4 regions of the Bacillus sp. FSL K6-3431 genome follow, and region 1 is predicted to be linked to each of the others. Evidence: riboswitches for the same ligand, from Rfam matches in the RefSeq annotation. Region 1 holds a riboswitch; each other region holds the start of a gene.
The links. A riboswitch is a leader RNA that binds a small molecule or an ion and turns the genes downstream of it on or off. The one in region 1 is predicted to bind thiamine pyrophosphate.
Positions count from the first base shown of each region.

Region 1 (4,217 bases):
TGTGTCTGCAGAAGAAAGCATACCAATTTTTACAGCATCCACACGAATATCATCAAATACGGCTTCGATTTGATCTTTGATGATGGAAAACTCTATGTTTTGCACAGAGCGAACCTCGGTTGTGTTTTGTGCGGTAACTGCAGTGATAACCGACATTCCGAATACCCCTTGCGCTGAAAATGCTTTTAAATCGGCTTGAATACCTGCACCACCTCCAGAATCAGATCCTGCGATTGTTAGTGCTGTTTTCATGCATCATTCCTCCTACTGTTCTATTTTTAATGATTACTTTTAGTAGTCCATAACCCATAATCGCCCCGGTAAAAGAGCTTAGCGTAAATACCGGAACAAGACCAAATAAAGTTGCTTCTGTCCCTAATAATAAAATGGCGATTGGATAAGTCGCAATGGCACCAAGTATGCCAGTACCGATTACCTCACCAAGTGCTGCATATGTCATTTTCTTTGTTTTTGCATACATAAAAGCCGCTAAAAAAGCGCCAATCATGCTGCCTGGATAAGCAAAAAGACTGCCCGTTCCAAGCATATTTCTTAGGGTGGATGAGATAAACGCTTGAGCAAGTGCATACCAAGGCCCAAGTAATACTGCTGATAAGATATTGGCAAAATGCTGTATCGGAAATATCTTCGCAAAACCTACTGGGATGTAAATAAATCCGCTTGCAACTGTCGTAATTGCTGCGATAAATGCTGTAATTGTAAGCTTTTTCGTTTTCTGCACCTTTTTCAATCCCCCTCTTGATGGAGCTCGATTATTTTATCTAATATTTAAATCGGCCAGTCTTGTTTATAATAATTCATATCCCAAAATAAATATTCGTATCTAGATGTCATTTGAAAATGCCCCTCTAAGATAGCAAGTTCTCGTTCTGGTTTTCCTTCTGCAAGCTGATTCATCAGCTCAATTAACCATTTTGCACCTTCACCGAATGTTTCCGAATCATATGTTTCAATCCATTTTGCATAAGGATTTGTTGCTATTTGATTGCTGTATTGTTTTCTTAATAATTTACCAATCTCCCAATAATCCCATGCACAAGGAAGTAAGCATGCTACAACTTCCGCTAAGCTACCATTTTGCGCAACATTTAACATGTATCGTGTATAAGCCATGTTGACAGGTGTTGGTTTTGTAGCAGCAAGTTCTTCTCGAGAAATCCCAAATTCCTCTGCAAACTTCCGATGTAATTCCATTTCAAAGTGCAAAGTATCATGAAGGATGTGTGAAAATTTTTCCATTGTCTCTAAATCCTGTGCCTTTAATACACCTACAGCAAACAGCTTTGAATAATCAATCAAATATGCATAATCTTGTTTCATATAGTAAATGAACTTTTCTTTATGTAAAATTCCTTTACCAATCTCTTGGACAAACGGATGATTGTGGTTTTTTTCCCAAATAGATTGTACATTTTCATATAATCTATCAGTGAATGTGCTTGTTTTAATTTGTGCCATGAAAATTCCTCCTGTTTATGAATTTGGGTTATATTCTTTTTTATTTTCATACGAAAAGAAAACCACTCTCCTCAGAAAGTGGTTTAGTAATTACGTATACAATAATCACGTAATTCATCTAAACTACTTCCCTACGCTAGTTCAAACTAGATCAGGTTCAAAGGGTTACTTCTCAGCCATAAAGGCGCCCCCAGTAGATTAATAGATTTGTATATGTGTTATTTCTAGACGTTTTTATTCAAACAAAACCCCCCACCTAAATAAATGTTAAGTGGTGGGTTGATAGGTAAAATTAGTTAGTCAACCTTATACCACTTCCCTACGCCAGTATTAACTAGATCAGGTTCAAAGGGTTTAGAACAGCCGTTCCTTCTCAGTCTTATTAAGACACCCCTAGTGCGAATATTCATACATATCATAGCATGTATATTTATTTATGCAAATCAAATGAGTTATTTTTTATTAGGTGCATTTTATCTTGCTGAAAGTCGTGAGAAATCAAAGTTTCTCACGAATATATCAACAATCATTAGTTCATAACATTTAATTTTTATCTTCTTCGACTAACATTTCTTCAAAAGCTGCCGTTACTTTTTCGAATTCTTCGTCGTTCTCAATAGCAGCTAAATCCCCATCTTTATCGATTTTTAAAAAGTAGACATCAATATCCTCGTTATCTTCTTGTTGTAGATCTTCAACAAAGCTGACAGCTGCATACTCTGTGCCTTCGAATTCAGTTGTTGCTAATACCTCAACCTCGTGCTCTTGTTCATCTTCTTCACTAATTGTGAAAATTTCCCCTACTTCTATTTTCTCCATAACTTCCAACTCCTTTCATATAGATTAATTCCCATTATGAATCATTTTCATGCGCGAATATACAAGTTTCACCATTTAGATATAAAAATCTTTATTTTTTATATTGTATTATAAGAGGGCGTTCAAAAAATCACCAAATGATAAACAGCGAACTTCTTCCTTGGCAATAGTACTTCTACCTCATTATGTTATACTCGTGTGACAACCATTGGGGAATGGATAGTCAATCCGTTATGATGGCTATGTTGCCTTGTCTATAAACGAATGGGACTTTCTAGTTTATGTAAAAATATAAAGGGGAATAAATATGGACAAAAAAAATTTAGCAGATAAAATAATTGAAAACTATCAAAGCCAAGAGAATATGATGATTCTTGTGTTTGCTCAATGGTGTATAAATGCAGATTTAGATCCGGAGGCATTATATTTGCAGGCATATCCGAACCAAGGGAAAAATCCAGCGTTACGGGATGCGCTAGAACTTACAGTATCAAAAAGTGAGTCGGGATATATTAGTAACGATACATTATTTGAGGTATTATCTTTATTCGGGAATGATGATCTTGCGATTGTTGTTAATGAAGTAATCCAAAATCGTCAAAACCCTATCTAAAAAGTACGATGTCATCTGTATGTAATTTGTAATCCAATATAAACCTATTGTTATTTCTTAGCTATGCTAATATGAAATTGAATGAAGATAGCACAGAATTAATTGCTATCTTCATTCATTTTGTGAAAGTGCTCATACACTGAGCCTACGTATTATTTTATGACTAATTGCTCTACCTGGCACTGCTGAAAGGCATGCTCGAGATCATTGATTAGGTCATCTACATGTTCAATTCCAACGGACACCCTTAACAAACGATTACAAAGTCCGTACTTATTGCGGATTTCTTCTGGAATATCTGCATGTGTTTGTGTCGTCGGATAAGTGATTAAGCTTTCGACACCGCCTAAACTTTCCGCGAACGTAAATAATTGTATGGCTTTTAAAAATGGTGATACCCATTCCTCTTTGATTATCTTAAAGCTGAGCATTCCACCTCTGCCTGGATATAGAACCTCACTAACAAACGGACTTGCTGATAGATAGTCTTTTATTTTTATTGCATTTTCTTCATGCTGTCTCATCCGTAAAGCGAGTGTTTTCATTCCTCTAATTAACAGCCAACAATCAAACGGTGCTAAAACAGCGCCCGCACCATTATGATAGGCAAATAATTGATCGCTTATTTCTTTATCTCTTGCAACTACTAGACCAGCCAGTAAATCATTATGGCCACCCAAATATTTTGTTCCACTATGTATGACGACGTGTGCCCCAAGTTCTATCGGCCTTTGAATATATGGAGTATAAAAAGTATTGTCGACAATAAGCAAGAGTCGATGAAGTTCTGCAATTTTTGCGATTTTTGCTAAGTCAGTTTCTCTCATTAATGGATTTGTTGGTGTTTCGATAAAAATCGCTCTCGTATTTTTTTTGATGAATGGATCAATATCACCATCTGTTTCCTCATGCCAATAGGAAAAGCTTATTTTATACTTTTTTTCCAGCCATTCAAATAATCGGTAGGAACCACCATATATATCACGGGAAGCAATAATATGATCGCCGGATTCAAATAACGAAAATACTAATTGAATGGCACTCATGCCAGAACTACAAGCAAATCCACGATCCCCATTTTCCAACCTAGCAATGGCTACTTCAAGAACATCTCGGGTCGGATTCCCTGTTCTAATATAATCATAACCGTTATTCATGCCAACATCTGGATGGCGAAAAGCTGATGATAAATAGATTGGCGTGTTAATTGCACCTACAGCTTCACTTTGTTGATTGCCAATTTGAGCAAGTGTTGTTTCTTTTTGATATGTCATCTACACCCTTCTCCCTTACATATTTTTTTAAG
Region 1 is NZ_JBBOCT010000001.1:887,293-891,509, forward strand. It holds gene thiD (bifunctional hydroxymethylpyrimidine kinase/phosphomethylpyrimidine kinase) at 1-252, opposite strand, end outside; gene thiW (energy coupling factor transporter S component ThiW) at 221-742, opposite strand; gene tenA (thiaminase II) at 790-1,479, opposite strand; TPP riboswitch at 1,591-1,681, opposite strand; TPP riboswitch at 1,779-1,884, opposite strand; gene MHB53_RS04515 (DUF1292 domain-containing protein) at 2,023-2,298, opposite strand; gene MHB53_RS04520 (hypothetical protein) at 2,606-2,911, shown strand; gene MHB53_RS04525 (methionine biosynthesis PLP-dependent protein) at 3,064-4,185, opposite strand.

Region 2 (4,217 bases), 2.7 Mb from region 1:
ACTATATCTGCTGAATAAAAAGATATATTTACCGAGAAACTAGCTGATCCATAGCCAACATTAAACGATGGTGCAAGTGAAAACAAAACGGCAATCAACTGCATGATCGCAAGTGAATTAAATACACCCCAATATGCCTTTACCTTAAATGAGAACTGTTTTTTTACAACATCAGATAGATTCGTTTCTATTAAAGACATCATCAATTCCCCCCTTGCTTTTACTCGTTAAAAATATACAGATATCACTTGAAGAAATAGATGTGAACTCTACCCCCCCGTCTCTTGCACATTTTATATCATCTTCAGTAAAATCATTTCGCACAACGGAATACATACGGTCTGGTCCCATATCTTTTTCAAGAAGTACCTCTCTACCCAACGTCCATCCAGCTACTACAGATTTCTTTCCATAAAGTCCAATCGCCCATTCTTTTAATTCAGAAATTGGTTTGTGAAGATGGACCTTTCCATCATTTACTAGTAGAACATCTTCTAATAGATCTTCGATTTCATTTAAGTGATGACTTGAAATTATAATCGAACGTGGATGTGCAATATAATCCTTTAACAAGGCACGATAAAAGTCTTTACGTACCGCCGCATCCATTCCAGTTGTTGGTTCATCAAAAATTGTGAGTGCACATCTTGCTGATAGTCCCAAAATCATATTAAATGTGCTTTTCATCCCTTTAGAAAGATTTGCGTGATATTGATTCGAATCCAATGAAAAATATTCAAAAAGCCCCTTTGCAAGAGTTGCATCCCAGTTTTCATAAAAGCTATCTGCAGCATCTAGAATTTCAGCAAGAGTTAGTGCTGGAGGCAATGTCATTTGATCATCAATGAAAATGCTATTAGCAGAAACAAATAAATTATTAAAAGGCTGTTCAGAAAAAACGTCCACCTCACCAGATGTTTCACGAATAAATCCAGATAAAATTTTCAAAAGTGTTGTCTTCCCTGCTCCATTACGTCCGATCAATCCCGTTAATTTATGTCCTTCAATTGAAAAAGATATATTTTCAAGAACTGCTTTTTTTCCATAAATTTTCGTTATATTTTTACATTCAATTATCTTCATCTTTTTTTCGCCTCGCATCCTTGATCAATTTGAGTAACTCATCTTCCCTTACACTTAAACGATCTGCTTCTTGAACAAGATCTTGAATTAATCCCTTTAATGTTTCATTTTTCCGTTTGCTAAGTATTTTTTCTTTCGCGCCAACATTTACAAACATTCCAAGTCCACGCTTCTTATATAGAATCTGTTCATCTGCCAATATATTCAGCCCCTTTGCTGCCGTAGCTGGGTTAATATTGAACATCTCTGCCAACTGATATTGTGAATAAACCTTTTCATCATTCATAAACGCACCGCTAATAACTTCATTTTCTATCCATTCTGCTATTTGCACATAAATTGGTTTCGATCCATCCGAATGTAAAATCACTTATATACCTCCTCTAACATAGTACGTTAGTGTTGTAATGTAGTATATATTTAAACCGAAAATAAAACAAGATGTATGCACCTATTTCCCATTATGATTTTAGACATATTAGATTCGATTTCTTGATTAATATTATGGTACGATAATGGTATTACTGCATCAGGAAAGGAATTCCGTCATGGAAAAACAAAACTTACTTGACCTTAATTACATAAAAGAATTTAAAATTGAATTGACTCGATTTATGATGGCTTACAAGTTTGCCTGCGATGAGTTAAATACGAAAATAAATATTTTATCAGATGAATTTAATTATATTCACGATTACAATCCGATTGAACACGTTAAGTCCCGTGTAAAGACTCCGGAAAGTATATTAAAAAAAATCCAAAGAAAAGGATATGGATTTTCTCTCCCTTCCATCAAAAATAATATTAGAGATATAGCTGGAATTCGGATTACCTGTTCCTTCATTTCCGATATTTATCAAGTAAGCGATATGCTAAAAAATCAAAAAGATATAAAAGTAATCGAGTGTAAGGACTATATTAAGCATCCAAAGCCAAATGGTTACCAGAGTCTTCATATGATTATAGAAATTCCAATTTTCATGTCTGATCGAGTGGAAAATACATATGTTGAAATACAAATCCGCACGATTGCGATGGATTTTTGGGCTAGTTTAGAGCATAAAATTTACTATAAATACAATAAAGACATTCCTGAACATTTATCAAAAGAACTAGAGGAGACGGCCACTGTCGCTGCCGAACTGGACCGTAAAATGGAACGTCTTCACAAAGAGGTATCCATCCTTAAAGAAGAAGATAAAGAGGAAGAAGATCTGATCATGTTGGCTAATCAAACCATTCCTTCAAAAATGCTTGAAACACTTGCTCGCTATAAGAAACTAACTGACCAAGCATAATACCCAACATTCCATAATTGGAAATCGGATTGCTAGACTATCTAGCAATCCGATTTCTTTACATGTAGATTCTCTTTCGCTAACATAGGAATTGTTGATTGAATATTGACTTATACACTGGAGGAGCTGCTATGGCGGCTGAGAAGACATCAAGCTCTGACTCTTTGTACCCGAAACTAGGTAATGCTAGCGTGGGGAAGTGTGGTCGTATGCATTACAAATTGGCATACAATCAGACCGCATTCCTTAGAATGTGGTCTTTTTCTATTCAAATCGAAGGAGTTGAAAATCATGAATGATACATGGGGCCTTCTTCATTCTGGGTTTCATCATGCTGCTATTAATATGGCATTAGATGAAGCTTTGTTGAATTGGCATAGTGAAGGTAAAATCCCACCTGTGCTCCGATTTTACGGTTGGTCGAAGCCAACGCTTTCTGTTGGCCATTTTCAAAAACTTGAGAAAACGATTGATTTCTCTGCAGTAGATCGATACGAATGCGAATTTGTTCGACGCCTAACTGGGGGAAGCGCTGTTTTACATGAGGACGAACTCACATACAGCATCGCTGTTTCTGAGCAGAAATCCTACATAGCTGATTCGATCCGTGCGGCCTATTTTACATTATCGAAAGGAATTATGGCTGGATTTAAGGAATTAGGTATTGATGCAGACTACTCCATGCCGAAGGAGCATTTTGAAAAAAGCGGTACTGCGGTCTGTTTTGAAAGACCATCTGATTACGAAATGCTTGTTGATGGGAAAAAGATTTCGGGACATGCGCAAACAAGAAAAAAAGGCGTATTGCTACAGCATGGTTCACTTCCGTTTAGCATTGATAATCAAATGTTATTCGATTTATTCAACTTCTCATCAGACAAAATGAGAGAGCGGCAGCGAAAAGCCTTTTCCGAAAAAGCGATCACAATGAATGAAGCAGCAAAAAAGAAAATTACATTCGAAGCAGCTGCCAAAGCTTTTCAATATGGATTTGAAAAGGAGTTAAATCTTACATTTATTCCGTTCGAACTCACTAATGAGCAGTGGAATGAAGTACATACCATAGCAGAATCTAAGTATCAATCGGACGAATGGAACTTCAAAAATCGAAAGCAGGTGCTAAAATAATGGCATTTAAAAAAGAAGAATATATTAGAAAGCCTGATTGGCTGAAAACCAAGATTAATACGAATGAAGCATATACAGGATTAAAGAAACTAATGCGTGAAAAAGGCTTGAATACGGTATGCGAGGAAGCTCGTTGTCCGAATATTCACGAATGCTGGAGTGAACGTAAAACTGCTACTTTTATGATTCTTGGTTCTATTTGTACACGTGCATGTCGTTTTTGTGCAGTCAATACTGGATTGCCAAACGAACTGGACTTGAATGAGCCTATGAGAGTGGCTGAATCAGTGAAGATAATGGGGCTTAAGCATGTCGTTGTTACAGCAGTAGCCCGCGATGATTTAAATGATGCCGGTGCTGGTGTATTCGCTGAAACTGTTCGTGCAATCCGTCAGGAGGTTCCTGGGTGTACGATTGAAATTCTGCCTTCAGATATGAAAGGTGATTACGAAAACTTACGAAACTTAATGTCCAGTGGTCCGGATATTTTTAATCATAACATTGAAACTGTAAGAAGTTTGACGCCAAGGGTTCGTGCAAAAGCAACATATGACCGCTCTCTTGAACTTTTAAAACGAGTAAAAGAAATTGCGCCAAATACACCAACAAAATCGAGTATTATGGTCGGGCTTGGTGAAACAAAGGAAGAAATCATCCAAGCAATGGATGATTTGCGTGCGCATAATGTTGATATAATGACGATCGGTC
Region 2 is NZ_JBBOCT010000001.1:3,617,836-3,622,052, reverse strand. It holds gene MHB53_RS17650 (hypothetical protein) at 1-203, opposite strand, end outside; gene MHB53_RS17645 (ABC transporter ATP-binding protein) at 172-1,083, opposite strand; gene MHB53_RS17640 (GntR family transcriptional regulator) at 1,070-1,453, opposite strand; gene MHB53_RS17635 (GTP pyrophosphokinase) at 1,632-2,381, shown strand; TPP riboswitch at 2,491-2,596, shown strand; gene MHB53_RS17630 (lipoate--protein ligase family protein) at 2,673-3,509, shown strand; gene lipA (lipoyl synthase) at 3,509-4,217, shown strand, end outside.
Region 2: linked by a shared signal. The riboswitch ahead of MHB53_RS17630 (lipoate--protein ligase family protein) and the one ahead of tenA (thiaminase II) in region 1 are both predicted to bind thiamine pyrophosphate.

Region 3 (4,217 bases), 3.2 Mb from region 1:
TTCGTCAGTCAAAGAAACAATAGAGCGAGATCGGTCGTTTATTATCGCAGAGAATGGAGTTTGTGCTGATCTACTACATAAACTTAAGGCATTAGGCTTTTCTTTAAAAGAGAAAACAGAAGCTGAGCTGAAGGCAATTGAATTAGCTTGATTGAACGAACCGATCTGACTTAAACGAGTTGATCGGTTTTTTGTGAAGTCAGAAAGTGTAAGTGAATTTTGTGTTAGCTCCAACAGATACTACGTACTTTAGTGCCGATACCACTGGTCGAGCGAACTTAGGAGATGTTCGGTAATGCACATATGTAGTGTTGAAGGCGCCTGCATTTTTCTGAAAGAGGGGATCACATGCATGTTGTTATTGCGGGAGGAAGTGGTTTTGTTGGCCAGGTGTTGCAAAATCGATTATTGCATGCTGGATATGAGGTAACAATTTTGACGAGAAGTCCTAATAAAGTGAAGCAAACAGACCGGCTTCATGCAGTTCAATGGCTTGCTGATCAAAGTGAGCCTGAAAATCATCTCACTAATGTAGATGCGATTGTCAATTTAGCAGGTGAGTCAATAAATGGATTGAGATGGACGAAAGCAAAGAAAATTCGAATTTTACAAAGTAGAATGATAGTGACAAAGGAAATTAATCGTATCATCAGTGTGCTTGATCAGAGACCAAAAGTGTTAATAAATGCATCTGCAGTCGGATTTTATGGTATGTCAGAAAAAAACACTTATACAGAGAAGGACGACTCTATTGCAACAGATTTTTTAGCGACTGTTGTGAAAGCCTGGGAAATTGAAGCGCAAAAAGCGGAACAATATGGTGTTCGGACAGTTATGGCTAGGTTCGGGATTGTACTTGGTTATGATGGGGCACTACCGCTAATGGTGCTTCCGTATAAATTATTTATTGGAGGCACTGTTGGAACTGGAAGGCAGTGGGTATCATGGGTACATGTTGCGGATGTGGCTGGATTAATTCAATTTTCGATCGAACATCACACTATTTCCGGACCGCTAAACGTGACTGCACCCGAGCCAATAAAAATGAAAGAGTTCGGAAAAACAATTGGGCATGTCCTTCATCGTCCACATTGGTTACCTGTTCCGAGCTTTGCACTACAAGTGCTATTAGGAGAAATGAGTGAAATACTAATTAACGGGCAACGAGTTCTTCCAGAAAAGGCGATGGAACATGGTTATTCGTATGAATATCCTACTTTGGAGAAGGCTTTAAGTAACTTATGGAATTAGCGTTGAAAGTTATAGAAATAATGGCGAAGGTTATAGAATTATGGATGAAAGTCACCGAAATAATCGTCCTAGTTAGGGAGTGATCAAGAAGAAGTAGATCATTTATCAACATAAGTTTTTAACTGGATTTTAATAATTATTCGTCATTTCAGTAATGGTTATAGCATTTAACTGGTTTATCCCTCTTAATCTGCTATAATGATGAAGGAAATATAAATATGTGAAATGTGGGGGAACCGGTTATGCTGGTTGAGATAGTATCCTTAAGATACTGACCCTTTGAACCTGCTCTGGCTCATACCAGCGAAGGGAACGTCAATTCATTCATTAATGAGTGTTCTTACAGACGCCCGGGTTCTTATCCCAGGGCGTTTTTTCGCATCTAGATCCAGCGTCTAACTAACACCTCGATTCACAAGTAGCTCTGATTCGTGGCAAACCGTGCAGATCATCATTTGCCTGTCAGAGCTGTTCAAGGCGCTTGTGCTTTTGTTGTTTTAGCGGTTCCTTTTCTCTATTTTATAGATTAGGAGGAAATAAGGAATGAAAAAGTGGTTAATTAGTATTATTGGACTGTTTTTATTAGTAGGCTGTGGCTCAGGCGCAGACGATATCAAAGGTAAGGGTGAAGATAATTCGCTAAAAAAAGTATCCCTCGTATTGGATTGGACCCCAAATACGAATCATACCGGATTATATGTAGCGAAAGAGAGGGGATTTTTTAAAGATGAGGGTCTGGATGTAGATATTATTATGCCTGGTGAAGCTGGAGCAGATCAACTCGTTGCCTCAGGTAAATCTGAGTTTGGTATTGGTTATCAAGAAAGCATTACGGAAGCAAGGGTGCAGGATGTACCAATCGTGTCGATCGGCGCTGTGATTCAGCATAATACATCAGGTTTTGCATCGCCTGTTGCTAAAAATATTCAATCACCAAAGGACTTCGAAGGGAAAGTATATGGTGGTTGGGGTGCACCTGTTGAGCAGGCCGTACTATCATCGTTAATGTCTTCAGAAAATGCCGATATTAAAAAGCTTGAAACGATTAATATGGGTGATACGGATTTTTTCACAGCGGTAAAAAGAGACATTGATTTCGCTTGGATATTTTATGCGTGGACTGGTGTAGAAGCTGAACTTCGTGGCGAGGAAATCAACATGATATATTTAACGGATTATACGGATAAACTGGATTATTATACACCTGTCATTACGACGAATGAAAAAATGATTAAAGACGATCCAGAGACGGTAAAAGCATTTATGGCTGCAACTTCCAAAGGCTATGAATTTGCCATTGATAATCCTCAAGATGCAGCGGATATTTTAATAAAAGCTGTGCCAGATTTAGATCCTGAACTTGTGAAAAAAAGCCAAGAATGGCTTGCGCCAAAGTATAAGGATGACGCTCCGAGATGGGGAGAGCAAAAACAAGAAGTATGGAAAAACTATACAGACTGGATGCTCGAAAATAAATTACTTGAAAAAGAGATAGATGTGGAAAAAGCATTTACAAATGAATTTTTACCTAAATAGGAGGGCTTTAATATGGCAAACGCATTAATTAGCATCCAAATTATACCGAAACCAAAGAATGGTGAAGATGTTTATCATTACGTGGATGAAGCGATCAAAATCATCGAGGATTCCGGAGTGAAATATCAAGTCAGTCCATTGGAAACAACAATGGAAGGTGAATTATATGAGTTAATGAATGTGATCGGGAAAATGAATGAGCGAATGACGGAAATGGGTAGTAGCAATGTTGTTTCGCAAGTTAAAATTTTATATCAGCCGACTGGGGTTGAAATGAGCCGACTAACGGAGAAATATCGCTGATGCTGTCTATGTTAAAAAAAGGATGGAAGCCGGTAGCGGTTCTCATCCTTTTATTAATCATCTGGGAGCTAGCAGTAAAATTGGCGGAGATTCCAAAATGGTTGCTGCCAGCGCCAAGCGTTATCTGGCATGAGGCGATTAATGGGTTCGATCAATTTCTACCCCATATACAGTCAACAATCGTGCTAGCATTAGTCGGGTTTATGATTGGTTGTTCGATCGGACTTTTTGTAGCGATTCTATTGCACTTGCTTCCCGGTGTACGAGAGGCCGTTTATCCGTTACTGATTTTATCGCAAAATGTACCTATTATTGTGCTCGCACCGCTGCTTGTTATTTGGTTTGGTTTTGGCCTTTTGCCGAAAATGATCGTCATCACGCTCGTATGTTTTTTCCCAGTGACGATTGCTGCCCTTGGTGGTTTTCGCAATCCACCTACTGAAATGAAGCATTATATGCTAATGGCTGGAGCATCAAAAACACAAATTTTTTCAAAATTGGAATGGCCTCATGCGTTGCCTGCTCTTTTTTCCGGTCTGAAAATATCTGCTACATATAGCATGATGGGTGCTGTAATCTCTGAATGGCTTGGTGCGAAAAAAGGGATAGGGGTATATATGACGCTTGCTTCCTCATCGTTCCGAACGGAGCGTGTATTCGTAGCGATTATGATAATCATGATTTTGAGCATGCTTTTTTTCAGTATCATTACTGCTGCAGAAAGATGGCTTGTAAAGTGGAACGGAAAGGGAGAGTGAGGCTATTTTGGGCACATTAGAAATTAACAAGCTCTCGAACAGTTTTGATGGGCGTGAAATATTAAAAGACATCAATCTTAACATAGAGGAAGGGGGGTTTCTAACAATTCTTGGTCCATCCGGGAGTGGGAAAAGCACATTATTCCATTTGATTGGCGGTTTACTTGAACCTGATCATGGTTCTATTGTTTTGGATGATGTAAACATTACCGGAAAACGGGGACTAATTAGTTATATGCCCCAACAACCTGCGCTATTTCCATGGCGAACAGTTTTACAAAATGTGCTGCTTGGTCAGGAATTGCAAGGGAAAATAGAAATGGATAAGGCTTTAAAAATGATTAAACGTGCTGGGTTGGAAGGCTATGA
Region 3 is NZ_JBBOCT010000001.1:4,062,456-4,066,672, forward strand. It holds gene MHB53_RS19660 (hypothetical protein) at 1-151, shown strand, start outside; gene MHB53_RS19665 (TIGR01777 family oxidoreductase) at 349-1,251, shown strand; TPP riboswitch at 1,471-1,580, shown strand; gene MHB53_RS19670 (ABC transporter substrate-binding protein) at 1,795-2,787, shown strand; gene MHB53_RS19675 (thiamine-binding protein) at 2,800-3,090, shown strand; gene MHB53_RS19680 (ABC transporter permease) at 3,090-3,848, shown strand; gene MHB53_RS19685 (ABC transporter ATP-binding protein) at 3,856-4,217, shown strand, end outside.
Region 3: linked by a shared signal. The riboswitch ahead of MHB53_RS19670 (ABC transporter substrate-binding protein) and the one ahead of tenA (thiaminase II) in region 1 are both predicted to bind thiamine pyrophosphate.

Region 4 (4,217 bases), 1.5 Mb from region 1:
GAGCCTCCTCAGTCGCTACGCGCCTTGCGGGGTCTCACCTGTCACCCCCCAGGAGTCGCCGCCTTCCACTCCAACCAACTGAGATATTATTTTGCTCATGGTAGGGCGACTGTTTATACCTTGTTCTCAAATCTTTTCCTTTTCATACGATTTCCGTTTTATACAAAGAAATTTTGTTGCTATTTCTGTCGAAAACCCTTGACTTTTTGGAAACATCACAGTAATCGCCGGTGAAAGGATTTATTTCCTTACTAAGTAAAGATGGTTGTTTCCGTTGGAGTACTTTTCCCGTGAACTGTCCCACCTTAAGTCGATATCAGACTGGGAATACTTGCGCGAGTGGTTACATTTAGTTAGTCCTTGGGCACTGCAATAGCTAAGAGAAGCAGAAGGTAGGAACGAATCATTGAAGCCGGGTCTCGAGGCTCAGGGCCTCTATTCGAATAAGAACTTTGGAGCCACGGCGTAAGATACGATAGGTCTGTAATCCATAGCTTGTAAATAATAGGCCAATCATTATTTACAATGGTGAGCACATTTTCAGAATAATGGTCCAAGACGAAGTTTTGATAATCTTCATGTGGAACAACAGTAGGTTTCAACTCCAACACCTCAATCACAGCTTTACATGATATCCACCAGCGACAGTCGATATGATTTACCGTTGTATCCAAGACTTCAACCTGCTTCCCAGCATGATTCTGTCAGCATTGTTGCCAGCGCTATTGAATTTTCGCAACGTACTACCTTGGGCATAATTGGCAACAATGTTTTTAAAAACAGCCTTTTTAAAAAATAAATATGTGACGCTTCTTTTGAAAAAATTTTGAAAACGAATACCAAATATTCAATAAAGCTTAATTCCCAGTAGTTTTTTGGAAATTCGGCAGATTTACGCCTCGAAATTCCGAGAGTCTATTCTATTCACATTTACCCTGGTCTTTCTTTAGGGTTGATGATATTCACTCTAAGCGAAGCGTAAGTGGGAGTTACCAATCAGGTAAGGTAAGAGTCCCCACCTGATTTCCCCGACAGCTTTGCTTAAACGAGTTCACTTGTTTTTTCTTGATGGACTATTACCCGAAATATTGACGGTCATTGTGACGTGACTTACTTGCTCTTGGGTAAAACGCAACGCTTGTTCAAGCGTTGCAAATACATCATGAGCATCACCGTCGAGCCGACTTGCATAGTGGACCCCGCCTGTTAATGTGCCTTTTTCTTTTGCAATCCCACAAACATCAGCAATAATTTGCATATAGTTCTCATTATTCAACGGGTAAAGCGCGAATTGGGTTGGTGCTTCGATATGAAGGTCGGCAACAATAGGTTCATTATTGCGGAAATTGTCTTCGGACATATATGTATCCCCATCAGAATCACCAGGGCAGCCGATGGAAAAGGTTCCATTTAATACAATGTGCTTACCCGTTTTTGCTGCATGAATGTATACGGCTTTTCCCACGTCAAAAACATGCTCCATTTTCCCACGAATGCATGTGCTAATATCGTCGGTTTTCATCCACACTTTTGATGTATCTACATCCTTCAAAGTAGTTTTGATAATCTCAACGAACTGATCGCTCATCGGGTAAAGAGAAAACCTTAAACCTACAATTCTACTAGTACCGCAAACTGAATGTGTCATAAAAAATCCTCCTTGAATCTATTTTTTTTACAATAAAAAAACTGCATCTATGGGAAGATGCAGCAGTATACGGAAAATTAAGCGTCCGTAAAACAGCTACACTTCCCCACGCTGGTATTATCCAGATCGGGTAAATAAGGGATTTGAACGCTCTTCCACGTCCTTATCTCAGCCATTTCGGCACCCCTAGTGCAACAGATCATATGCAGTTAATTAATGTTGAACGAACAGTATCGCTTGCGCCTTTTTGTTCGTTCGCCAACATCATATCTGATTATTCGGAAGAAGTAAAGACTATATTTTTTGTCGAAGGATAAGAAGTATGCTTGTCGAAAGTGAAATTTTAGGATGCTATCTTAAAATTTTAGGATTACTGCAAATAGGGATAGCGCTTACAATTAGATTGTTAAGTAATCAGAATTATTAGGGGGTAGAAATTAGTTGAATAAATTTAAAAGACATAGTTTATTTGCTCTGTTGCTTGCAATGATCTTAGTTATCGCAGCTTGTTCTGGTAAAGAGAAAGATAGTAGTTCCAAGGGAAAAGTGGATGGTGACAAAGTGGAGTTGACACTTTGGAATATTTGGACTGAACCATCTCCTCAAAACACTGCCAACTTGGAACAAATCGAGAAGTTTATGGATGAAAATCCTGACATTGTAATTAAGCAACAAAGTATCCCTCATGACCAATTCAAGGTGAAAGTAAAAACACAGGCAGCAGGAAAGCAACTTCCGGATTTAGTGCAAGTGTTTCCCGGAGCAGAACTAAAGCCATTAGTTAGTGGCGAATTGATCCAGCCAATTGATGATATTATGAGTCACTGGAAAGATTTAATTCCAGAAGGACAGCTTGGAGATTATCAAGTTGATGGGAAACAATATGCAATACCTGCGAACGTTACACCGACAAGCCTTGTATATTATGACAAAGATATGCTGGCTAAAGCAGGATACGATGAATTCCCCACAACATACGCTGAATTTAAAAAGTTAATTAACAAATTTAACGAACAAAAAATTATTCCAATTGCACTTGGGAACAAAGCCCAATGGTTATTACAGTCCTCGTACATTAGTACGATTGGCGACCGCTTAACTGGCGATGATTTTCTGACGGCTGTTTTAGATACTGGTGAAAAGAAATTTACGGATAAGAAGTTTATTGAAGCATTAGGTATCATTAATGAACTGTCTGATTTGAAAGCTTTTAACGAGGACTTTAACTCTATAGATAACAACCAACATAGAGACCTGTTTATGTTAGGTGATGCGGCAATGATGATTGACGGAGCGTGGTCACTTGGGCCGGTATTGGAAGGCGCACCTGACAAAAACATTGGCATGGCATTATTTCCTGAAGTACCAGGGGGGTTAGGGGATCCGAAAGCCGTTTCAGCAGTTACAGGAACAGGGATAGCTTTGAATAATGAACTTGAAGGGGAAAAGTTAGAAGCAGCACAGAAATTCCTGAAAAGTTTTTATTCGGAGGATTACTTTAATAACTTAATGAAAGCTGACATTTTAGTTGTAGCAGATATTGAAGCACCCGCAGAAGTCAGTGAATTGGCGAAAGAAGTATCGAAATTAACATCTGAAAAAATTGTACCTGTTTACGACGCATCGCTACCAACCGAAATTACCGATATTCTTAATTCAGGATTACAGGAAATGACAATAGGAACATTGACTCCTGAACAATTAGCTGAAAAGCTGCAGCAGGCAGTTGATAAACAAAAGTAAAAAGACTGGTAGGAAATCAAGATAGATTTACGCTTGATTTCCTCCCTTTTTTAGGAGGGAAATTATGCATTTATTAAGCCGAAGTAAGTGGCCAGCAATTATTGGATTAGCGCCAGCAGTGCTTATTTACGTTGTTTTTGCTATTGTTCCTATCATTATTTCATTCTATTATTCGGTCATGGAATGGGATGGGTTCACAGAGATGAAATTTATTGGTCTAGCAAACTTTAAGGAAGCGCTTCATGATCCAATCTTTTGGCAATCATTAAAAAATAATATGTTTGTTGTTGGTGCATCCGTCTTTGGGCAGATACCGATTGCTCTTGGCCTTGCGCTGCTTTTAAATAGAAAATTAAAAGGTGGAAAAATTTTCAGAACACTTGGTTTCATGCCTGTTGTTATTTCTACTGTCATCATCTCTTTAGTTTGGGGCATGATGTATAACTCAAGAATGGGATTATTCAACCAATTACTAACTTCAATAGGCTTGGAAAGTTGGACGCAAAATTGGCTTGGTGACCCTAAATGGGCAATGATATCTGTTTGTATAACAATTATTTGGCAATTCGTTGGTCTATACTTAATCATCTTTTTGGCAGGCCTGCAAAATATACCTCAAGAGATTTATGAAGCTGCAGAAATAGATGGGGCAACTGGCTGGAATAAAACACTTTTTATTACGCTTCCGATGATGAAAGATATTATTACAATTGCTGTTATTTTGTGTATTAGTGGAAGCCTGCGCACATTTGACCTTATTTATGTCATGACATCTGGAGGTCCAGGACATTCTACCGAAGTACTAGCAATGTATATGTTTGATCAA
Region 4 is NZ_JBBOCT010000001.1:2,358,685-2,362,901, reverse strand. It holds gene MHB53_RS12095 (hypothetical protein) at 354-674, opposite strand; gene MHB53_RS12090 (YkoF family thiamine/hydroxymethylpyrimidine-binding protein) at 1,052-1,648, opposite strand; TPP riboswitch at 1,735-1,846, opposite strand; gene MHB53_RS12085 (extracellular solute-binding protein) at 2,090-3,391, shown strand; gene MHB53_RS12080 (carbohydrate ABC transporter permease) at 3,456-4,217, shown strand, end outside.
Region 4: linked by a shared signal. The riboswitch ahead of MHB53_RS12090 (YkoF family thiamine/hydroxymethylpyrimidine-binding protein) and the one ahead of tenA (thiaminase II) in region 1 are both predicted to bind thiamine pyrophosphate.